Regions from separate parts of the Paenibacillus sp. GbtcB18 genome, predicted to be linked through region 1. Evidence: riboswitches for the same ligand, from Rfam matches in the RefSeq annotation. Region 1 holds a riboswitch; the other holds the start of a gene.
What was found. Region 1 has a riboswitch for ZMP and ZTP ahead of KVT34_RS12765 (bifunctional 5,10-methylenetetrahydrofolate dehydrogenase/5,10-methenyltetrahydrofolate cyclohydrolase). Riboswitches for the same ligand answer to the same signal wherever they lie in the genome.

Region 1 (10,566 bases):
TCCCCCGGAATCCTTTGCTCGGATTCGTTTATGCCTGCCTGCTGGGCATCCTGTTTCCGATTTGCGAATGCGGCATGATCCCGGTCGTCCGGCGGCTGATCAACAAAGGAATGCCGCTGTACATAGGCGTAATCGTCATTCTGGCGGGTCCTATCGTGAACCCGGTCGTCTATGCGGCCACATACACGGCGTTCCGGATGAATCCCGAAATGGTGTATGCCCGGATGGGACTGGCCCTTGGAGTCAGCGCGTTTATCGGCTTATTCGTATACGCGTTCATTAACCAAAATCCGTTGAAACACAGACTGGACTCGCTGTATGCCGAGAACGGACAAGACTGTGCGCACGTGCAGGGCGGCGGCAAATTCGTTACGATGATGGGCCACGCGGGCGGGGAATTTTTCGATATGGGGAAATATCTCATTTTCGGCTCTCTCGTTACGGCCGTTATTCAGGCTTTTGTGCCTAGAGGGGATTTGTCGGCGCTGGGGGAGGGGGAAGTGCTTCCGCATCTGTTTATGATGGGATTTGCCTACATATTGTCGCTCTGTTCCACCTCGGACGCGTTTGTCGCTTCTTCCTTTCTCCAGACATTTTCCAAAGGTTCCCTACTCACCTTCCTCGTTTTCGGGCCCATGCTCGATTTTAAAAGTACGCTCATGCTCTTGTCCGTCTTCAAAACGAAGTTTGTCCTGCTGCTGGCCGTTCTTATCACGATGACCGTGTTTGCAGGTTCCGTCATTGTCGAACACCTGTTTTTCAACTAACGCTTTGAATTCGGGGAGGTGAATCGGGTGGAAGACAGGCGCGCTTACGCCTTCCATTCTTTTATGAGGGCGGCGATTCTATGCGGGTTTTCGCTCTATATCGTCTATCTGGTCAAAACGGGCGGCATGACGCATTACTTGGCGCCCCGCCTGGTACCGTACGTCAAAGCTTCGGCGATCGCCCTGTTCGTGCTGGCCGTGATCCAGATTTATCTGGCCCTGCAGCCCGCTTCAGGCAATGAATCCGACTGCGGATGCGAGCCCGGTGTCAGGAAATCTAAGCTTTCGCACGGTGCGGCTTATTCCTTGTTCCTTTTACCGCTGCTGCTGGGCTTTCTGCTGCCCGACCGGGTAACGGGGAGCGATATCGTTCAAGTGAAAGGGATTCAACTGAATACCTCCAACCTCCAGACGCAGAGGAATGCAGATACCCGGGACGATTCGCCTGAGAAGCAGCAATCTTCAGAGAAAGCGAGCCGGGGCAAGGAAGATACGCAGGAAGCCAGGCTCAAGGAGATGTTCAAAGGCAGCCGGTTTACGGAAGATTACGCGAAGCTGGCCATGCGGCTTTACCAAAAGCAAACCATTCTTATCGGGGAGAAAGGTTTTATGGAGAGGCTGACGGCCGTGGATCTGTTCGCCGGCAATTTTGCGGGGAAACAGATGGAAATCAGCGGCTTCGTTTACCGGGAGGACGACATGCCCAAAAACCAGTTCGTCGTCGCAAGACTGACGATGCAGTGCTGCTCTGCCGATGCGTCTCCGTACGGCGTTATCGTTGAAGCTCCGGATGCGGATTCGTATCTCAAGGATACATGGGTAACGGTGAAAGGGACGATCCGCAAGTCGGTGTACGAAGGTAAAGATGCGATGAAGCTGGAGGGAGCCGTGATCCGGAAAATTAAAGAGCCTTCGTCCCCTTACGTATATCCGTATGCCGGTGATTTCGCCGATCTCGGAAAATAAAGGCTGTAGCCATAACAAAACCGCTTTCCGACGGAAAGCGGTTTTGTTTGCGATGCAAGAGCCGGATGTAGTAGGCACCTTAATCGTAGATACCATCAACAGAACGGGGAGGGGGGCGCAAAAAAACTCGTATGGATCATGCCGTATGGAAGGCTTCTCCGATCCATTTCGTGCCTGAGCTACTTCCGGCGGCGGCCGGATTCCGGTTCAAGGGACTGCGGCTGCGGTGTATCCTGAAGACGCTGCCATTCCTCGCTCAGCCGGTCTGTATCCAGGTCGATTCCGATAAACACGAGATACGGCTCTCCCTGGTAAAAGGAAGGCTCCCAGTAACTCCGCTTTCCTGCGTACTGAAACAAATGCATGTGACTGGATTCCGCGAACGTCACATAACCTTTGGCGCGGATCAGACCGTCCCTCCACCGCTGGAGGAAGGCGTCCACATCCGCTTTGGTCAGCCCGGCAAGCTGATTCCACGGGAGAGTGACGGTGCGGACGCGGGAGTGGGAAGGCGCGGTTTCCGCCGGTGCCGGCGAATCTGCGGGGGGCATGCCGCGTCCGGTACCGTTTATGCTGGGCTCCTTCGGATGAGTCGTGATCTTCGTCATCCGGATCGGCCGGACCGTCAGGGGGCCCTTCTGTACGGGCTGGACTCCCTCCAGGATCGGCTTAAGCTCGACGCGGCAGTGGGTCGTATACACGAGCATGGCGTGCCCGTTCAGCTTGCGTATGGCCTTCTCGATCTGGTGCAGCCGGATGCGGTGTACATAATCCGTTTTATTGACCAGAAGCAGATCGGCGACTTCCACCTGCCTTCTAAGTGTCCGTACGAGCAGTTTGTCCGATGCAAACAGACTGTTGTAATCCATGAAGTTTTCGGCATCGAGCACGGTGATGACCTGTTTAAGGGCAACACGGCCCAGCAGACCGGGTTCCGTGAGCACATCGGCAATTTCTTCCGGGTTGGCCACACCGGTCAGCTCAATGAACAAAATATCCGGTTTGCGGACAAGCAGAGCCTGCAAGCTGCCGGTCAGCTCGCTTTTCTTGCTGCAGCAGACACAGCCGTCCAGCAGTTTTTCAATCGAAGCGGAGCTGTGCCCTTTCAAAATTAAGCCGTCGACATCCGCTTTGCCCAGTTCGTTCATCAGTATCCCGGGGCGCAGACCAAGCTTCTTCGATTCTTCGAGCATACGGAGCAGAAGGGTCGTTTTACCGCTGCCCAAAAAACCGCTAAGGACGAATACAGGTATTGTCACGGTTTAAGTTCCTTTCTTGAGTAAAGATATGTTCTCACTATATGCTTGTCAGGAAACGGCCATGCTAATAAAACCGTAATCGTTACGTTTAAATTTATTTTACAGGAACTCGGACTCTCCGGCAAACCGAACAGCTCAATCAAGGCGGAAGTTGAGGATTGTAAACGGGCCTCCTTATGTTGTTTAATCCAGGAATGAATTCCCTGGTTATTTAAAGCAGCAAAAAAACTCCTCCAACCCCATTACAAGGGTTCGGAGGAGTTTTTAATTTCCTATGGATTATTGCAGGGTCTGTTGCGTTTTGGCAGAACCCGTAAAGCTCTGGAATTGATCCTTCAATTTCTGACGGGCGTCTTTATTGCGGAGTAAGTAAGCAGCTCCTAGACCAATTGCAGTAAACATCATTTTTTTACCCATTTTCGTTTACCTCCTCAAATGTAAGGTTGCTTGCTCTACAGAAAATTACCCGTTCAGCCCGATGCTAAACATGTTTTCGCGTAATACACTAAAAAGAGAGTGGTGCTGCCAGGCGGATTCCTCTTGTCCAAATAAAAAAGACCATCCGAAGACGAGCTTCGGATGGTCCTGCTTGTTAAGTGAATTAAACGGTTTTCCAAACGTCGGCTTTCCCAGGAGTTTCGCCTTGAGTCCACCATTTGGCTTCGTATACGACACCGTTGTAAGTAACGCGGTTGCCTGCTGTGTAAACGGAGGTTGCGCTCCAAGCAGGTGCAGTTGTGCCGCCACCGCCGGCAGTTGTTTTAGCCGTTACAGCGGAGCTTGCAGCGGAAGTGTTGCCTGCTGCGTCTTTCGCTTTAACCGTGAACGTGTAGCTAGTGTCAGCCGTCAGGCCCGTTACCGTGAAGCTGGTTGTCGTGGAAGTTCCTACAAGAGTGGAACCTTGGTATACATCGTAACCCGTAACGCCGACATTGTCGGAAGAAGCGCTCCAGTTCAGAGTTACGGAGTTAGCTGTTACGCCGGAAGCAGTCACGCCTGCAGGAACAGTAGGAGCTTGAGTGTCTGGTGTACCCGTTCCGCCACCGTTTACGTTAACGTCGATTACGTTGTAGAAAGCGTTAGGCGTATCGGCGATTTCCCAAACAGCCAGGATTACGTTGTAACCGCTGCGGGCAGGAACGTTACAAGTGTGGGAAGTGGAAGGGTCCGGTTTTTTACCGCCGTCGTTGAAGGAGCAGAACAGTTCGAAATCCGAACGTTTCAGAGGTGCGTTAGGATTCCAGCCTGTTTTCGTGATGTAGTATTTCCATTCTCTCGTTGCGTGAGCGGCAGTCAGCTTCCAAGTGAACGTGTTGCTTCCGCTGTTGATGTTCACTTTGGACCAGCGGTCTGCAGTTTGAGCGTTCAGTTCAGGGAAAGCGGCGCCGGCGCCGGCGATTTGACCGTCAGCAGGGCCTCCTGTAGGATAGCTGCCAGGTGCTTCAAGGCTTTGCGGCTCGTACACGATAGCTCCGCAGTTTTTGTTAATGCCTTGATTACAGAGGGCTGCGCGGCTTGCCGGACCTGTGATGTAACCGTGAGCGGAAGCGCTTTCAGCGAAAACGAGCGAGCAGATGGCACCGATTACGAGCGCAGCAAATGCTACGAGAAAAGGAGAAACTTTAAAAAGAGAGCGGTTCCATGAAATGGATTGGGACATTAGTTTAATACCTCCGATTTAATTGAATTTGGAATACAGGGAATTTAGAACTATACTGCTGCGAATCGTAAAAAATCATAATGACACAAACCAGAGTGATTCTGGTGGATAGGTCAGGATTCGGCATCGTAAGCAGTGAATGGCTATCTACCGAGAGCAGCAAATGGCTTTAATTCCTGCCTGTCAAAAATTTAAGCATCTACCTCCTGTCAATTTATGTCTAAATGAATCAATTCACCTCCTCATATCCATATTATAGTATAAGGTAGAAGCAATGGAAGTAGGTCTTTAGAACTATTTATAGACATAAAATGGTGTAAATAGTAAAACATCTCCTCCATAATATCCTGGAAATTTGGATATTTTTTTGCGAAAATCATAAATTGGAAAATAAATTAGAATTAAAAGGGAAATTGTCGAAAGAAACGAATTAGAAGTATACGAATGCGGAAGAGGAAGGGAGTGAGCCGGTTATGAGTGTTGCGGCAGACATCAAATTGTTTATTTCCGTCAAAAAAGCATGGGTTTTGGTCCTGGCGATGATTTTGTACGGAATCGGCGTCGGGATTTTGGCGCCCATGAACGCCATTTACTTAAAAGAAGGGATCGGCCTGGGGAAAGGCGAGATCGCGTCGATTTTTGCCATTTCGCTTGTGCTCAATATGATTTTCACGATCAGCGTGGGCATTCTGAGCGATAAGATTCCGCGGAAGAAAATCATCCCCATGGCGGCTGCTGTGGTGTGTGCGGCCGGGCTGCTGATCTATATGAGAGCGGGCGGGTACGTGTCCGCGCTGGTGGGCATGTCAATCGCATCGTCCCCGTCCGGAATGATTATGGGACAGATGTTCGCCATGGCGCGGAACCATTTCTCGAAGCTGGCGCCGGACATCGTGGAGATTTCGCAGCTCTGGCTGCGCGCGTCTTTCAGCGTCGGTTTTTTTACCGGATTGCTGCTGGGAGCGAACATTTACTTATGGTTCACCTTTTACGGAGTACTCTGGGGCAATCTTGGGGGATACACGGCGCTCTTCGTCCTTCTCCTGTTTTACCGGGAAACGGTGGAAGCACCTTCCAAAGCGGTCGTTAAGAAGAGCGGCGAGCCCTTCTCGCTGGCTATGCTGGCCGCGCTCCTTATGCTGTCGTGCGCCGATGCGATCCGGGGACTGTATCTTCCCCTTGTCGTGAACGAGAAGTTCGGCAATCCGGAGCTGATGTCTTACATATGGAGCGCACAGGCGGTGTTCGAACTGTTGTTTATGACAGTGGCGGGCTATTGGGCGCTGAAATACGGATTCAAGCCGGTCATTTTATTCGCAGGCCTGTTCGCCCTTATCGTCTATCTGGTGTACGCCAATGTCGATTATTTGCCGTTCTTTTTTGCTATGCAGCCGCTGTATTCGTTTTACGTGGCCGTGCTGCTTGGGGTGGCAATGGGCTACGTTCAGCGGATGTTTTTGCACAAAACCGGGTTCGGAGCCAGCCTGTATGTCGTGATTTCCCAAATGGCTTCCCTGGTCGGCTATTTCCTGCCGCTGCTTATTGATGGCATCACGCCGTCTATCTTTTACATCCCCGCGGCGCTCATTGTCGTCTCCATGCTGCTTATCACGAGAACGATGGTGAAAGAACGCGGCAGCAGAAAGCCGGGAAACGTACAAACTTTGTAAATGAGGCGGTGCAGCAAACGGCCTTGAAAAAAATGCTTCTCCCGCACTTTACCGCAGAACGCCCGGTGTGCTAAACTGAGGCCACTGGAAGAGTGTGTAACTGGCGGAACGTGGGGAACCACGGGGGAGCACACGGGAAATATAGCCGTACGCCTGGGCGAAAGTATTTGCAGATAACGGGAAACCGCGGTCTGCGGATACTTTTTTTGTTTTCTTTTTGCGGGAAATCAATAAATCGGGAGGCGGAACACATGGGAATGATAATGAAAACGGGAGATATTGCCGGTCGGTTAAGAGACTCGATCCGAATAGAAACGGACGCGTGGAAAAAGCGGGGGATAGAGCCTTCCCTGGCGGTTGTACTCATAAAAGGGGACCCGGCTTCCGGATACTACGCCAGAGCCAAGGAAAAGACGGCTCATAAGCTTGGCATCCGATATCGTCTGACGGAATTCGAAACGGGCATTACGCAGTCGGAATTGCTCGGACATCTTGAGGAGCTGAACGAAGACAAAAGAGTGCACGGAATCATGCTGGAGCTTCCGCTGCCCAGGCATTTGGATCTGTCCGAAGCTTCGGGGCTTATCCGTCCCGACAAAGATGTGGACGGGATTACGCCCGGCAGCAAACTTGCCTGTTTCCTCGGCACAAGAGGGCTGTACCCGGCAACGCCCCAGTCTTGTATCCGCATCTTAAAGGAGTTCGGATTCGAGCTGAAAGGACGGCATGCGGTGCTCGTCGGACGGGGCGAAACCGTCGGCAGGCCGTTGATGCCTATGCTGCTGCGGGAGCATGCGACCCTTACGGTATGCCATTCGCACACGGAGAATCTCGCGCGTCATATTGCCGGCGCGGACATCCTCATTACAGCGGCCGGAAGGGCGGGGATGATTACCGCGGACATGGTGCATCCGGATCTGGTTATTGTCGATGCGGGCATCAACGAGACGGACACGGGAATAACGGGGGATGTGAGTCCGGATGCTCTGCAGCGGGTAAAGGCGATGACGCCGGTGCCGGGAGGCGTAGGGACGTTAACGACGCTGATCTTATTTGAAAATCTGTTAAAAGCGGTCGGAATGCAGATCGGGGAGGGAGGGCTTAAATGAGGGTGTACGATCAGTCCATTCGCGAATTTCTGTTCGAGGCTTCTTCGGAGTCGCCGGTTCCCGGAGGAGGAAGTATTGCGGCTCTGGCGGCAGCCCTCGGAGCATCCATGGGCTCGATGACGGCCAGATTGACAACGGGGGCCAAGTTCCATGATAAAGAGGCCGCGATGCTCCAGAATGAGGATCTTTTTCGGCAGGCCATCGTGGAGTTCGAATCCTTGCAGGAAAAAGATATGGCTTCATTCGACGGGTTCATGAAGGCGCTGAAGCTGCCGGCTTCCACTCCCGCGGAGAAAGAAGCCCGGAGTCTCGCCATCCGGGAAGCCTCCGCTTATGCGGCGGCTGTGCCGCTTGAACTGATGGAAGCGTGCCTCGCGGTCATGCGGCGGTTGGCGGACCTGGCCCCGGCAGTCAACAAGAATGTGGTCTCCGATTTGGGAATTGCCGTTCTGATGCTGGAAGCCGCCCTACAATCCGCCTGGATCACGGTGGAAATTAACTTGAATACCATGTCCGATGACACCCGGAACGTGTATAGGGACAAAGGAACGCTTCTGCTGAGAGAATCGGAAGAAATAAAGCGGGATGCTTTGGCACAAGTAAGAGAGCGGATTTGAGAAACCTCGCGGGACGGCAGTGCTTAACGATTAAGGACAGCAAGATGTACTGTTCCGGCCATGATACAAAAAACCGTCTGAGTTTCTTCTGTAAAGAAGAGGTTCAGACGGTTTTTTTGCCGGTTAAACGGTCCGATCTTTTATTCGTAGTGGCGAGTCGCCGGCCAGGAACCTTGGAGCTTACGGATCAGCACGATCTCGCCGGTATGAAAAGCATCGTGCTGGATGATGCTGCTGATGCGGAAACCGATCGGAGAATCGCGGTATACCGCGTCCATGTCCGAATCGGATTTGGTGCTCAGAAGGCTTCCGATGCGGGTATGAACGGCGTCGAGCTCCCCGAGCGTCCGCTGCCAAGCTTCTTCGGAACCGTGCGTATCGGGCGTTTTGAACGTGACGTCGTTGTTTTGAGCCCAGTTGTCGGGTTCTTCGCCCTGCAGATGCTCCAGCAGCCGCTGCTTGTAGTAGACCAGATGGTTGACTGTCTCCCAGATGGTATTGCCCGCTTCACCCGGCGGACGCCAGGAAGCTTGCTCCGCGCTTATCCCGCTGACGGCGTCCTTCAGAGGGGCGTACCAGTCTTCCGTTCCGTAAGCGTGTTCCCAGCCGCGTTTAAGAAGATCCAATCCGTTCATTCGATTTCCTCCTAAATTAAGAATGGTGTAAGATTAAAAAGACGATGTCATGATGTGTGGATAGGTTGTTCGATAAGCCTGCCCGATGTGCGGACAATTCGCACAGATTCGTTGTAACTATCTAAATCATATATGGTGGTTACAACTTGGATTTTAGCATGAATTGGAAAAAGACTCAATCTTTATCCGGAGGTTGCTTTGGAAAATTTGGCTTTAGAGTTTATGAACAGCCAGTGGTACGACTGGAGGGGAACGGGGCGGAGCGAGGACAGGCTGGACCGGCCGGGCTGGCTGGAAGCTTTTCTCGAGAAGTGGGAGCTGCATGCCCAGGTTCCGCCAGAGCCCCGCGAACGCGCCGCCCTCGGGGAGCTCCGGCAGGCCATGCGCGCGATCACGGAATGCGCAATCTCCGGCAGGGAGCCTGTTCATGGAGATATCGCCCGGCTGAACGAAGCGATGGCCGAAGTACCTTCCCGTCCGGTTCTGGTGAGGGAAGAAGGCGGCTGGCGGCTGGAGCGCAGGACGGACGATAGGGGCTGGGCCGCGGTCATGGGCCGGGTGGCCGTCGCATTCGCGCGGCTGCTGGCGGAAGAAGACGTGCGGCGGCTCAAAATTTGCGCCAACGAAGACTGCCGCTGGATTTTCTTCGACGAGAGCAGAAGCCGGACGGCCCGGTGGTGCGACGATAAGATGTGCGGCAACCTGATGAAAGTCAGGCGCTTCCGGAAACGCCGGAAAGAAAACGATTGATCCTGCGCCTGGGCATTTTGCGGCCGTGCCACAAGGAATACGGCTTCGAAAGTCGAACAAGTTAAGAGGAACCTACATAACGAGCAGTCCGAGCATTGAATTTACCAACAAAGGAGAATGAATATGGCGAATCAATTCGAAAAAAACCTGGAGAAATACGCCGAGTTAGCGGTGAAAGTCGGTTTGAACATACAGCCCGGTCAGTCCTTATGGGTGAATGCGTCCATTCAGCAGGCCCCTTTGGCCCGTTTTATCGCGCAAAAGGCGTACGAGGCGGGAGCGAAATCAGTGCACGTCGAATGGATGGACGATGTGATTACGAAGCTGAGATACACGCTTGCTCCCGACGATTCGTTCGATACCTATCCGGCATGGAGAGCGCAGGCGGTGGAAGAGCTGGCCGAAAACGGCGGCGCCTATCTGCTCATCGAATCGGGCAACCCGGAACTGCTTCAAGGAGTGAAGCCTGAACGTATCTCGGCTTATTCCAAGGCTGCGGGCAAAGCGCTTGCCAAATGGAGAGAATACATGACCTCCCACAAGATGACGTGGTCGATTCTCGCCGCTCCGTCCACAGGGTGGGCCAGTAAAGTGTTTCCGGATCTGCCGGAAGATAAAGCTGTCGCCGCCTTATGGGAGGAGATTTTCAAAGCTACCCGCGTGGATCAGGACAATCCCGTTCAGGTCTGGGAGCGGCACAATGCGACACTCCGTACTAAAGTGGAGGAGCTGAATGCCAAACAGTACCGGAAGCTTCACTACCGGGCGCCGGGCACGGAGCTGAGCGTAACGCTGCCGGAGCGGCACATCTGGTCCGGCGGCTCGACGGTGAACGAGAAGGGGGACGCGTACAATCCGAACGTTCCGACGGAGGAAGTGTTCGTTTCGCCGCTTAAAGACGGCACGAACGGAGTTGTACGCAGCACGAAGCCGCTGAGCTATCAGGGGAATCTGATCGAGAATTTCACGCTTACGTTTGAAAACGGCCGTGTCGTGGACTTTCAGGCGGAGAAAGGCTATGAAGCGTTAAAAGGACTTCTCGAACTGGACGAAGGAGCCCGCCATCTGGGCGAAGTTGCGCTTGTGCCTCATGAATCGCCTATTTCCGCGAGCAACATCATTTTCTTTAACAC
Region 2 (10,566 bases), on a different contig from region 1:
CCGAAGTGCTGGAAGCGAACCTGAACGACCTTGGCGGGTTTAAAGAGATCATTTTCATGATCAACGGCAAGGGCGCTTACAGCAAAATGAAATACGAAAGCGGCGCACACCGCGTTCAGCGGATTCCGGTTACGGAATCGGGCGGCCGTATTCATACGTCCACTTCCACGGTCGGCGTAATGCCGGAAATGGAGGAGATCGATATCGAGATCAAGGACAGCGATATTCGGGTCGATACGTTCTGCTCCAGCGGAGCGGGCGGCCAGTCCGTTAATACGACGAAGTCCGCGGTCCGGGTTCTCCACGTGCCGACAGGCATTATGGCGACCTGCCAGGACGGCAAGTCCCAGAACGATAACAAGGCGAAAGCGCTGCAGGTTTTGCGCGCTCGTATTTACGATGTTAAACGCCAGGAAGAAGAAGCGAAGTACGCCGGCGAGCGTAAGAGCAAGGTCGGTACGGGTGACCGCAGCGAGCGCATCCGGACCTACAACTTCCCGCAAAGCCGCGTAACGGACCACCGCATCGGTCTTACGCTTCACAAGCTGGATACCATCTTGAACGGAGATATGGACGAAATCGTCAATGCTCTGACTATGACGGCGCAGGCCGAGCTTCTTGAAAAAGGGGAGCAATAAAACCATCATGAACAGGCTTATTTATCAAGCCGGCATGTCAATCCGAGAAGCCTATACCCAGGCTTCTTCTTTTTTCAAAGAGCGGCAAATCCAGGACGCGGCCATTTGTGCGGAGATTCTGCTCCAGCACGTGCTGGGTCTTAGCCGGACGGAATTCTTCTTCCGGATGGAAGAGCCTTTTCCCGCTGCGCATGCGGAGCAGTGGAGCGAGGTCGTGGAGCGTAAGGCCGCGGGGGAGCCGGTGCAGTACATCACCGGCGAGCAGGAGTTCTACGGCCTGACGCTCCGGGTCACGGACGCGGTCCTAATCCCGCGTCCCGAAACCGAGCTCCTCGTGGAGGAAATCCTCCGCGAGGGCTCGCGCCTGTTCCCGCAAGGCGCTCCACTCCTTGCGGATATCGGTACCGGGAGCGGAGCTATCCCGGTGAGCCTGCTGCACGCGCGCCCCGATTGGCGCGCGGCGGCATGCGACCTCTCGCCGGAGGCGCTGGAGGTCGCGAGGGGCAACGCCGGACGGTGCGGCGTCGGGGAGCGGATCGCCTTCTACGAGGGCGATCTGCTCCTGCCCTGCGTCGAACGGGAGCTGCCCGTCGACATCCTGGTTTCGAACCCGCCGTACATTCCGGCGGGGGATTCGCCGTCGCTGCAGCCGGAGGTGCGCGATTATGAGCCGCATCTCGCGCTGTTCGGAGGCGAAGACGGGCTGGATCTGTACCGGCGGCTGGCCGGCCAGATTCCCCTGTTGCCGAGACAACCGAGGCTGGTCGGGCTGGAAGTCGGCATCTATCAGGCGGAGGCAGTGGCGGACCTGCTGCGCGCAGCGGGGGAGTGGAGCGAGATTCGTTTCGTGAAGGACCTGGCGGGGATCGACCGGCATGTCATAGCGATACAGGCCCTCTCAGAAAAAGAATAGCTTCCCAATAACAGAGAGAGGCTAAAGGTTCTGTCAACTCGGCAAATGGGTTTTGCTATTACCCTTCCCCTATCGGGAAATCTATAAACCTCGTATCTGGCGAGATCATTTTTTAAGACGTATCAGCATGTTCAGCAGATCCGCGCATTACGGCAAGTCCTGTGCTGCGATGATATCGCTGTGATCGGCGGTCACTTTTCCACAAGGTTTATATGTTTCACACCCGGAAATTGTTCCACGTGAAAAAAATCATAGATTGCTAGTTTAAAAGAATTGCCTTTTGACCATACTAACCGTTACAGAGGAAGAAACAGAGAACGGCTTCGAAGCTGGCGCTGTTTTTCCGGGAAACGGGAGGGAATTATTATGGTCATCCGTAAATCATACAAGTACTTGTTTTATACGTTTTTCGCTCTTGCCCTCATGATGATGAGCTGGGAAGGTACACGTTCGAACGCAGCTCTGGCGGAAGGGACTATCCCGGATCAGTCGATCCGTCTTCGTATACTGGCCAACTCCGATAAGCCGGAGGATCAGGCCATCAAGCGGTTGGTGCGGGACGCTATTGTCGCTCAGATGAACGAGTGGGTCACCGGACCGCATTCTATTGACGAAGCGAGACAAATTGTGCAGCAAAACCTTCCGGTTCTGGAAAAAGTCGTCCGCGATACACTGACATCCCGCGGCTTGGGAGGGCTTCCTTACACCGTGGAGCTCGGACAGGTACCGTTTCCGACCAAAATGTACGGTAATCGTGTTTATCCGGCCGGGGATTATGAAGCTCTTCGTGTATCTCTGGGGGAAGGGAAAGGCCAGAACTGGTGGTGCGTGCTTTTTCCACCTCTTTGCTTTGTAGACGGCGTGTCGGGTGAAGCGGTGGCTCAGGCAGCTCCTGCCGAAGACGGCGGTGAAGGAACAGGTGAGGCCAAAACCGCCGGCGTGCAGAAAAAAACGGCCGACGTTCCTGCCGAAGGATCGGCGGCTTCCGCAACTGCCAGCGGAGATACGGAAGTGAAATTTTTTCTGTGGGAACTGCTTCAAGGCATCATCGGATTCTTCCTGAATCTGTTCAGATAAATTTCGGAAACCAGTAAGGGTGAACAGCTTTGACAACGACTAAACTATGGAAGATTCACGATGAAGCCGGAACGGGGACGGGAATAAGAGAAACGGCAGATAAAGCGATTGCCGAAGCTGCCGGGCTTCTCGTCCAAGGAGAGACCGTAGCGTTTCCGACGGAGACGGTATACGGCTTAGGAGCGGATGCGACCGATTCCGCTGCGGTCGAAGGCATTTACCGGGCCAAGGGCCGTCCGTCGGACAACCCGCTGATCGTCCACATCGCGGACCGCTCCCAAATGGACGCATTCGCCGAGGGGACGCCGGCCGAGCCCTTGCGCAGGCTCATGGATGTCTTCTGGCCCGGGCCCCTGACGGTCATCGTGCCGGTCCGCGCGGGCACGGTTTCCCCGCTCGTGACGGCGGGGCTGTCAACCGTCGGGGTCCGCATCCCCGACCATCCGGTCGCCTTGGCGCTGCTGCGCGCCGCAGGCTGCCCGGTTGCGGCCCCGAGCGCGAACAGCTCGGGGCGACCCAGCCCGACGACGGCGGAACACGTCGCCGATGATCTCGGCGGACGAATCGGCGGCATCGTCGACGGAGGCCCGACGGGCGTCGGCGTAGAGTCGACCGTCGTGGAGTGGGCGTCCGGGGCGATCTACATCCTGCGCCCCGGCGGGGTGACGGCCGAGCAGCTGCGCGAGGCGCTGCCGGACGTGCCGGTGCGCGAACCCGCGCGCACCGAGGAACCGGCCGGGACGCCGCGGGCTCCCGGCATGAAGTACGCGCATTATGCCCCGAAGGGGAGCATGCGCGTGGTACTGGGCGACGATCCGAAGGCCGTCGCCGAGTGGATGCGGCGTGACCTGGACGCCGCCAAGTCCCGCGGTGAGCGCACGGGAGTGCTCACCTATGACGAGCGCCGCGGTCTGCATCACGCGGACGCCGTAGTCTCCTCCGGCCGTCTGGCCGAGCCGGAGACGATCGCGCGCGGGCTGTATGCCGCGCTCCGGCAGTTCGACCGCGAGGGAGCGACGTATATTCTCGCGGAAGGCTGCCCCGACACGGGAATAGGCCGCGCTGTCATGAACCGGCTGCTGAAAGCGGCGGGTCAGGAAGTCATCCGCGTATAAGCGGCAGAAGGGGCATCGGTACACGCTGAAACGCTTTCGGGCTGTTTGATCCGTACAAGCGGAAACGTGCCGTATGCCGAAGCGTCGCCAAGGTGCAAAAGTTCCGGAAGGCCAAGTATCCTTTTCAGCTCGAATGCCGCCCACAGATTACCCGCCTGTACCGTTATGCCGGCAAGTACAAGTCCATAGCATGTTTCCCGGTTTGTCCGCATATCTTGAGAGAGAAAAAGCGGACAGGGGGAAATACCAATGGCGGCACTGGCGGGCGTGTCATCTTTCGTATGGGGCCAACTGGTGACGATTTTCATCATGGCTATTGCGCTTGGTTTTGACGCGTTTTCTTTAGGGATTGGAATCGGAATGAGGGGTATACGCCTGCTGCATATTCTTAAAATCAGCATTGTGATCGGTCTTTTTCATATCCTCATGCCGCTGCTCGGCATGTATGCGGGCCACTACCTCGGAAATTTACTCGGACAGGTTGCCGTGGCGGCCGGGGGCGGTCTGCTGATTTTGCTCGGATCCCATATGATTTACAGCTCTTTCCGAGGAGAAGATAATCCCGCTTTCGACCATCGTACCTTTTGGGGAATGACCTTGTTCGCGTTAAGCGTGAGCGTCGATTCTTTTTCGGTAGGGGTTTCGCTTGGTATTTTCGCAACGGATGTGGTTTTGACGGTGCTGCTTTTCGGATTGCTCGGCGGAGGCATGTCGATTCTGGGGCTTATGCTGGGGCGTCACGTGGGAAGCTGGATCGGTGAGTACGGAGAGGCGCTGGGCGGGGTGATTTTGCTGTTGTTCGGTCTGAGATTTCTGCTGTAAAGTTGTAAAGTGTTCTTGATTTCAAAAAAGCGGTACAATAATAGAGAGCGGAACAACTCAACTCATTCGAATACTCTGTAGGGAGGTAGACGGAACATGAAACAGATCCTTTTTGTCTGTACCGGAAATACATGCCGAAGCCCGCTGGCTGAAGGGATTCTGCGCCATATGGCCCAGCAGGATAACCTGGAAGTCCATATCCGTTCCGCAGGGGTTTTTGCTTCCGACGGAAGTCCGATTTCCCGGCAATCTTCCTCTGTTTTGCGTGAAAAAGGCTGTGAAGCCTCCATCAGCTCCAGTCTTCTCAGATCCGCAGACGTGGATTGGGCCGATCTTATCTTAACGATGACACAAGACCATAAACGCGCCGTGATTCAGCGGTTCCCGCAGGCGGCGGATAAAACACATACATTGAAGGAATTTGTGGAAGACGATCCCGAAGTCGTGTCGGCTGCCGAGGAATGGGAGCGGTTGATCGCTGAAGTGCAGGTCAAGCATGCCCTTTCCGAAGAAATTACGGTAGAAGAACGGACGAGACTCATACACCTGGAAAAGAAACTTCCGAATTACGATATTTCCGATCCTTTCGGCGGCTCGTTGGAGCTTTACCGTCATACGGCGGAAGAAATCGAGGAAGCACTCGTTAAACTGGTTCAAAAGATAAAGGAAAGCCGATGAGCGTACCGACGGCCGCAGTACCCTTTGGTGGCTAACATAATCTTCATTTTTTAGCGGCTTTACAGTTTTGCGGGAATACGGTAAGATAGGGGCATAAAAGAAGACCCGATGTAACTGGCGACGAGTGGGTGTAACCACAGTGGAGCATCGGGGTATACGGCCGGTCGCCTGGGCAAAAGAGCAGTACATGCGTATTTACACGCGTGTCATGCTCTTTTTTTCATTGTCTCATAGCGGTTTACAGGTGCAGGTAAAGTCGGAATTTGCCGTTTTTTTTCTTCGTCTGATCGGTTTGGGTTATAATAGAGCCAAACGCAGTTTATTCCCACCCGAGGAGGGCTTTTCAATGAAAATTGCAATTGGCGCCGATCACGCCGGATACCGGCTTAAAGATGTTATCGTTCCTTACCTGGAATCGTTAGGTCATGAAGTGAAGGATGTCGGCTGCAACTGTGAACAATCGGTCGACTATCCGGACTACGCCGTTCCGGTTTGCGATATGGTGCTTAACGGGCAGGCGGACAAAGGTATTCTGATTTGCGGTACAGGCATCGGCATGACCATTGCCGCCAACAAAATGCCGGGCATCCGCTGCGCGCTTGTGCACGATATGTTCTCCGCGAAAGCAACCCGGGAACACAACGATACGAATGTGCTTGCTATGGGAGAACGCGTAATCGGACCCGGCGTGGCGCAGGAAATCGTCAAGATCTGGATTGAGACCGAATTTTCGCACGGCGAACGTCATGAGAATCGCCTGAAAAAAGTGAAGCTTTTGGAAGAGAAAAATACGATTCATCCGTAAGGAGCTCTATTTTAATAAATGGAGGTGATCGTATGAATGACGGTGAGCAAGCCTGGCTGGACGGAATAGGGCCTGCTGTCGAGGCCAATTTCCGGGCGCTGATCGAAGCCGGCGGCTTAAGGCCCGGCCAAATCGTCGTTTTCGGTACCTCGACAAGTGAGGTCCGTGGCCAGAGAATCGGCACGTCCGGTACGCCGGAAGCGGCCGAGCGCATTTTCACCGCCGCTGTCCGGGTGGCGGAAGAACACGGGCTGCGGCTCGCCTTCCAGTGTTGCGAGCATTTAAACCGCGCGCTTGTCGTCGAAGAAGCGCTGGTGGAGCAAGACGCCCGGCTGGAGCCGGTGAATGTAGTGCCGGTGCCCAAGGCCGGCGGCTCAATGGCCGCCCATGCTTACCGGCACCTGGAGCGCGCCTGCGTCGTGGAAGAGATCGCCGCTCATGCGGGCATCGACATCGGCGACACGCTGATCGGCATGCATCTCCGCCGGGTAGCCGTCCCTGTGCGTCCGCCCGTGAAACGGGTGGGCGAGGCACACGTGACGATGGCATATACGCGTCCGAAGCTGATCGGCGGGCAGCGGGCAGTGTACGAAGCTGTCCCGGAGAGCCCGGGCATTCCCGTATTCCCCGGCGCTGCTGCATCTCCCCGGACAAGTCCGGGAAGTTCGGCAGACAGCGACAACTGCGAATAATGCGTCTGGAGCCGTGGTAAACGTGGAATCTTTTTTCCTGTTTATCCGGCTCGTACAAAGCGAAACTGATTTTGATTTTAAATCCATGGGAGGTTGTTACAGATGGTAGAATTTTTGCGTAAACAGGACCCGAAAATCGTTGAGGCTATGAACTTGGAGCTTGGCCGTCAACGCGACAAAATCGAGCTGATCGCTTCCGAAAACTTTGTAAGCCAGGCAGTTCTTGAAGCTATGGGCACCGTGCTGACGAACAAATACGCGGAAGGTTACCCGTCCAAGCGTTATTACGGCGGCTGCGAGTATGTCGATATCGTCGAAGATATCGCGCGTGACCGCGCGAAGGAACTTTTCGGGGCCGAGCATGCCAATGTACAGCCTCACTCCGGCGCTCAAGCGAATATGGCCGTTTATCTGGCTGCGCTTAAGCCTGGCGACACCGTTCTGGGTATGAACCTGGCGCATGGCGGACACTTGACACACGGCAGCCCCGTCAACGCGTCCGGTATCCTTTATAATTTCGTAGCTTACGGCGTAAGCGAACAGGATTCCCGCATCGATTACGACGATGTCCGTAAAGCCGCGTTCAAACACAGACCACGCATGATCGTTGCAGGAGCAAGTGCTTACCCGCGCATCATTGATTTCGAGAAGCTGGGCCAAATCGCGAACGAAGTAGGCGCCCTGTTTATGGTCGATATGGCTCACATCGCGGGTCTTGTTGCGGCAGGTCTGCATCCGAACCCGGTTCCGCATGCCCATTTCGTCACGACAACGACTCACAAAACGCTTCGCGGACCGCGCGGCGGTTTGATTCTGTGCCGCAAGCCATGGGCTGCCGCAATCGACAAAGCCGTATTCCCGGGTTCCCAAGGCGGACCTCTGATGCACATCATCGCCGCTAAAGCCGTTGCGCTGGGAGAAGCCCTGCAAGCCGACTTCAAAACGTACGGCAAGAACGTTATTGATAATGCCAAAGCGCTGGCTGAAGGCTTGACGGCCGAAGGCATCAACCTCGTTTCGGGCGGTACGGACAATCACCTGATCTTGATCGACACGCGCAGCTTGAACATCACAGGCAAAGACGCCGAGCATCTTCTTGATGAAGTGGGCGTGACCGTTAACAAGAACGCGATCCCGTTCGATCCGACCAGCCCGTTCGTAACCAGCGGTATCCGTATCGGTACGCCTGCCGCGACTTCCCGTGGAATGGATACGGAAGCCATGAAGCAAATCGCCAAAATTATCGCCATGACGCTTAAAAATCCGAGCGATTCATCCGTTCACGAGCAAGCCCGCCAACTCGTTAAAGAAGTTACTTCCAAATTCCCGCTGTACACGGGATTGGAATATTAATTCTTTCCTATAAAACAATCTGCTTTCCAGCAGAGTAGTTAGTGAATACGGGAACCCGCAAAGGGTTCCTTTTTTTATGAAAAAAAAGAGGGCGGATTGTTCATACAAAAGCGGATTCTTGTCATAAGGGAGTGTGCTTTTTGGGGAGGATATATAAACAGACATATGATATAATGAACGAGGTTTGTGGAAAGTTGGAAAGACATCCAGATCAGCCAGATCGATATTCGGGAGGAATACTATGAGTAAGGTGTTCATTTGCGACCACCCCTTGATTCAGCACAAACTCACATACATAAGAGATGTAAATACGAAAACCAAGGATTTCCGTGAATTGGTGGATGAAGTCGCCACTTTGATGGCGTACGAGATTACGCGTAATATCCAGTTGGAGAACATCCAGGTCAAAACGCCTGTAGCGACTGCAGACTGCCGGATTATTTCCGGACGTATGCTCGGCATTATTCCGATTCTCCGCGCGGGACTCGGCATGGTGGACGGGATTCTGAATCTGATTCCGGCCGCGAAAGTCGGCCATATCGGGTTGTATCGGGACCCTGAGACGCTCCAACCTGTCGAGTATTATGTGAAATTACCCACAGATGTACAGGAAAGAGAATTGATCGTCGTGGATCCTATGCTGGCGACGGGCGGTTCCGCTAACCTGGCTATCACTGCTTTGAAAAACCGCGGATGCGTACAAATCAAGCTGATGTGTCTGATCGCCGCTCCGGAAGGTATCGAAGCCGTCCAGAAAGAGCATCCGGACATTGACATCTATGTGGCCGCTATCGACGATTATTTGAACGATCATGGGTACATCATTCCCGGTCTGGGAGACGCGGGCGACCGTTTATTCGGTACGAAATAAAGTATTTTGGAGGGACGTACGTTCATGAAAAGGTTGAAAGTCATTACGATTTTCGGTACAAGACCGGAAGCCATCAAGATGGCTCCGCTTATTTTGGAGCTTCAGAAGCATCCGGAACAGATTGAATCACTCGTGGCCGTAACGGCCCAGCATCGTCAAATGCTGGATCAGGTGCTTGAGTTGTTCAACATCCAGCCAGATTTCGACCTCAACGTCATGAAAGACCGTCAAACACTCAACGAAGTCACCATCCGGGTTCTTCAAGGCCTGGAGCCCGTTTTCCGGGAAGCGAAGCCGGACCTGATTCTGGTACACGGCGATACGCTGACCACCTTCCTTGCCAGCTATGCGGCCTTCTTGCAGCAAATCAAAGTCGGCCATGTGGAAGCGGGCCTGAGAACCTGGAACAAGATGTCGCCGTATCCGGAAGAGATGAACCGTCAGTTGACGGGCGTTCTCGCAGATCTGCATTTTGCTCCGACCAATTGGTCGGCTGGCAATCTGCGCAAAGAAAATAAATCGGAAGATTCGATTTATGTTACGGGCAACACCGTTACGGACGTGTTCCAGTACACGGTGAAGAAGGACTTCCACCATCCGGTCCTGGAGTGGGCGGAGGGCAAGCGTCTCATCCTGATGACGGCCCACCGCAGGGAAGCGCAGGGCGAGCCGCACCGCCAGATCTTCAACGCGGTCAAGCGCATTGCGGACGAATTCGAAGATGTTGCCATCGTGTATCCGGTTCATCCGAGCCCGGCCGTTAAGGAACCGGCTTATGAGATTCTGGGCAACCACCCGAGAATTAAGCTGATCGATCCGCTCGACGTGTTCGAGTTCCATAACTTCTACCCTCACGCTTACATGATCCTGACGGATTCCGGCGGTCTTCAAGAAGAAGCTCCGTCGTTCGGTGTACCTGTCCTGGTGCTTCGTGACACTACGGAACGTCCGGAAGGCGTGGAAGCCGGTACTTTGGAGCTTGTTGGTACGGACGGACAGAAAGTTTACGAGCGTGCACGCGCTTTGCTCACCGATCCGCAAACGTATGATCGCATGAAGGGCGCTGCGAACCCTTACGGAGACGGACAAGCTTCCCGCAGAATCGTGCAGGGAATCCTACACCATTTCGGCTATAAAACGGAAAAACCGGACTCTTTTTAACGCATCTCTTTCGACATTGTGACGATGCAATGACAAAGGTCACACTGTACAGTTCCACTGTTTGGTTTTAAATGCCGAAATCCCTTGATATACAAGGGATTTCGGCAGTACTGTTCACGAAATGTTTGATTTTATACGAATTGACAAAGTAGACTTTGCTCCGATACAATATATGAGGATTGATAGGGGTCAAAGCCATGAAAAACAAAGGAAACCGCGATAATCCTTGGAGGGCGGCCGGCCTTGTAGGCGCACTCGGGCTTGATATCGCTATCTGTACCATGCTCGGCTACTTCGCCGCGAACTTCGCAGTCCAGCGTTTTGGCGGTCCGAGAAGCTGGATAGTAGCAGGCGTGATGCTCGGTCTCTTCGCGGGGATCGCTACGGTCATCATGCTGCTTAAGAAGTTTCTGGAGGAACCCGATGAATGACCTGCTCAAG

Region 2: it holds a riboswitch for ZMP and ZTP, as region 1 does, so the genes downstream of both, rpiB (ribose 5-phosphate isomerase B) here and KVT34_RS12765 (bifunctional 5,10-methylenetetrahydrofolate dehydrogenase/5,10-methenyltetrahydrofolate cyclohydrolase) in region 1, are expected to answer to the same signal.

Annotation. Positions count from the first base shown of each region.
Region 1 is NZ_JAGXJX010000003.1:548,009-558,574, reverse strand. It holds gene KVT34_RS12795 (permease) at 1-767, shown strand, start outside; gene KVT34_RS12790 (TIGR03943 family putative permease subunit) at 795-1,733, shown strand; gene KVT34_RS32600 (CobW family GTP-binding protein) at 1,913-2,992, opposite strand; gene KVT34_RS12780 (hypothetical protein) at 3,272-3,409, opposite strand; gene KVT34_RS12775 (lytic polysaccharide monooxygenase) at 3,594-4,652, opposite strand; gene KVT34_RS12770 (MFS transporter) at 5,126-6,322, shown strand; ZMP/ZTP riboswitch at 6,409-6,488, shown strand; gene KVT34_RS12765 (bifunctional 5,10-methylenetetrahydrofolate dehydrogenase/5,10-methenyltetrahydrofolate cyclohydrolase) at 6,574-7,431, shown strand; gene KVT34_RS12760 (cyclodeaminase/cyclohydrolase family protein) at 7,428-8,048, shown strand; gene KVT34_RS12755 (DinB family protein) at 8,189-8,683, opposite strand; gene KVT34_RS12750 (CGNR zinc finger domain-containing protein) at 8,882-9,433, shown strand; gene KVT34_RS12745 (aminopeptidase) at 9,557-10,566, shown strand, end outside.
Region 2 is NZ_JAGXJX010000010.1:40,078-50,643, forward strand. It holds gene prfA (peptide chain release factor 1) at 1-638, shown strand, start outside; gene prmC (peptide chain release factor N(5)-glutamine methyltransferase) at 646-1,551, shown strand; gene spoIIR (stage II sporulation protein R) at 1,918-2,628, shown strand; gene KVT34_RS24410 (L-threonylcarbamoyladenylate synthase) at 2,658-3,743, shown strand; gene KVT34_RS24415 (manganese efflux pump MntP) at 3,993-4,565, shown strand; gene KVT34_RS24420 (low molecular weight protein arginine phosphatase) at 4,662-5,243, shown strand; ZMP/ZTP riboswitch at 5,344-5,424, shown strand; gene rpiB (ribose 5-phosphate isomerase B) at 5,590-6,048, shown strand; gene KVT34_RS24430 (TIGR01440 family protein) at 6,081-6,740, shown strand; gene KVT34_RS24435 (serine hydroxymethyltransferase) at 6,843-8,093, shown strand; gene upp (uracil phosphoribosyltransferase) at 8,335-8,964, shown strand; gene wecB (non-hydrolyzing UDP-N-acetylglucosamine 2-epimerase) at 8,989-10,125, shown strand; gene KVT34_RS24450 (AtpZ/AtpI family protein) at 10,323-10,556, shown strand; gene KVT34_RS24455 (ATP synthase subunit I) at 10,549-10,566, shown strand, end outside.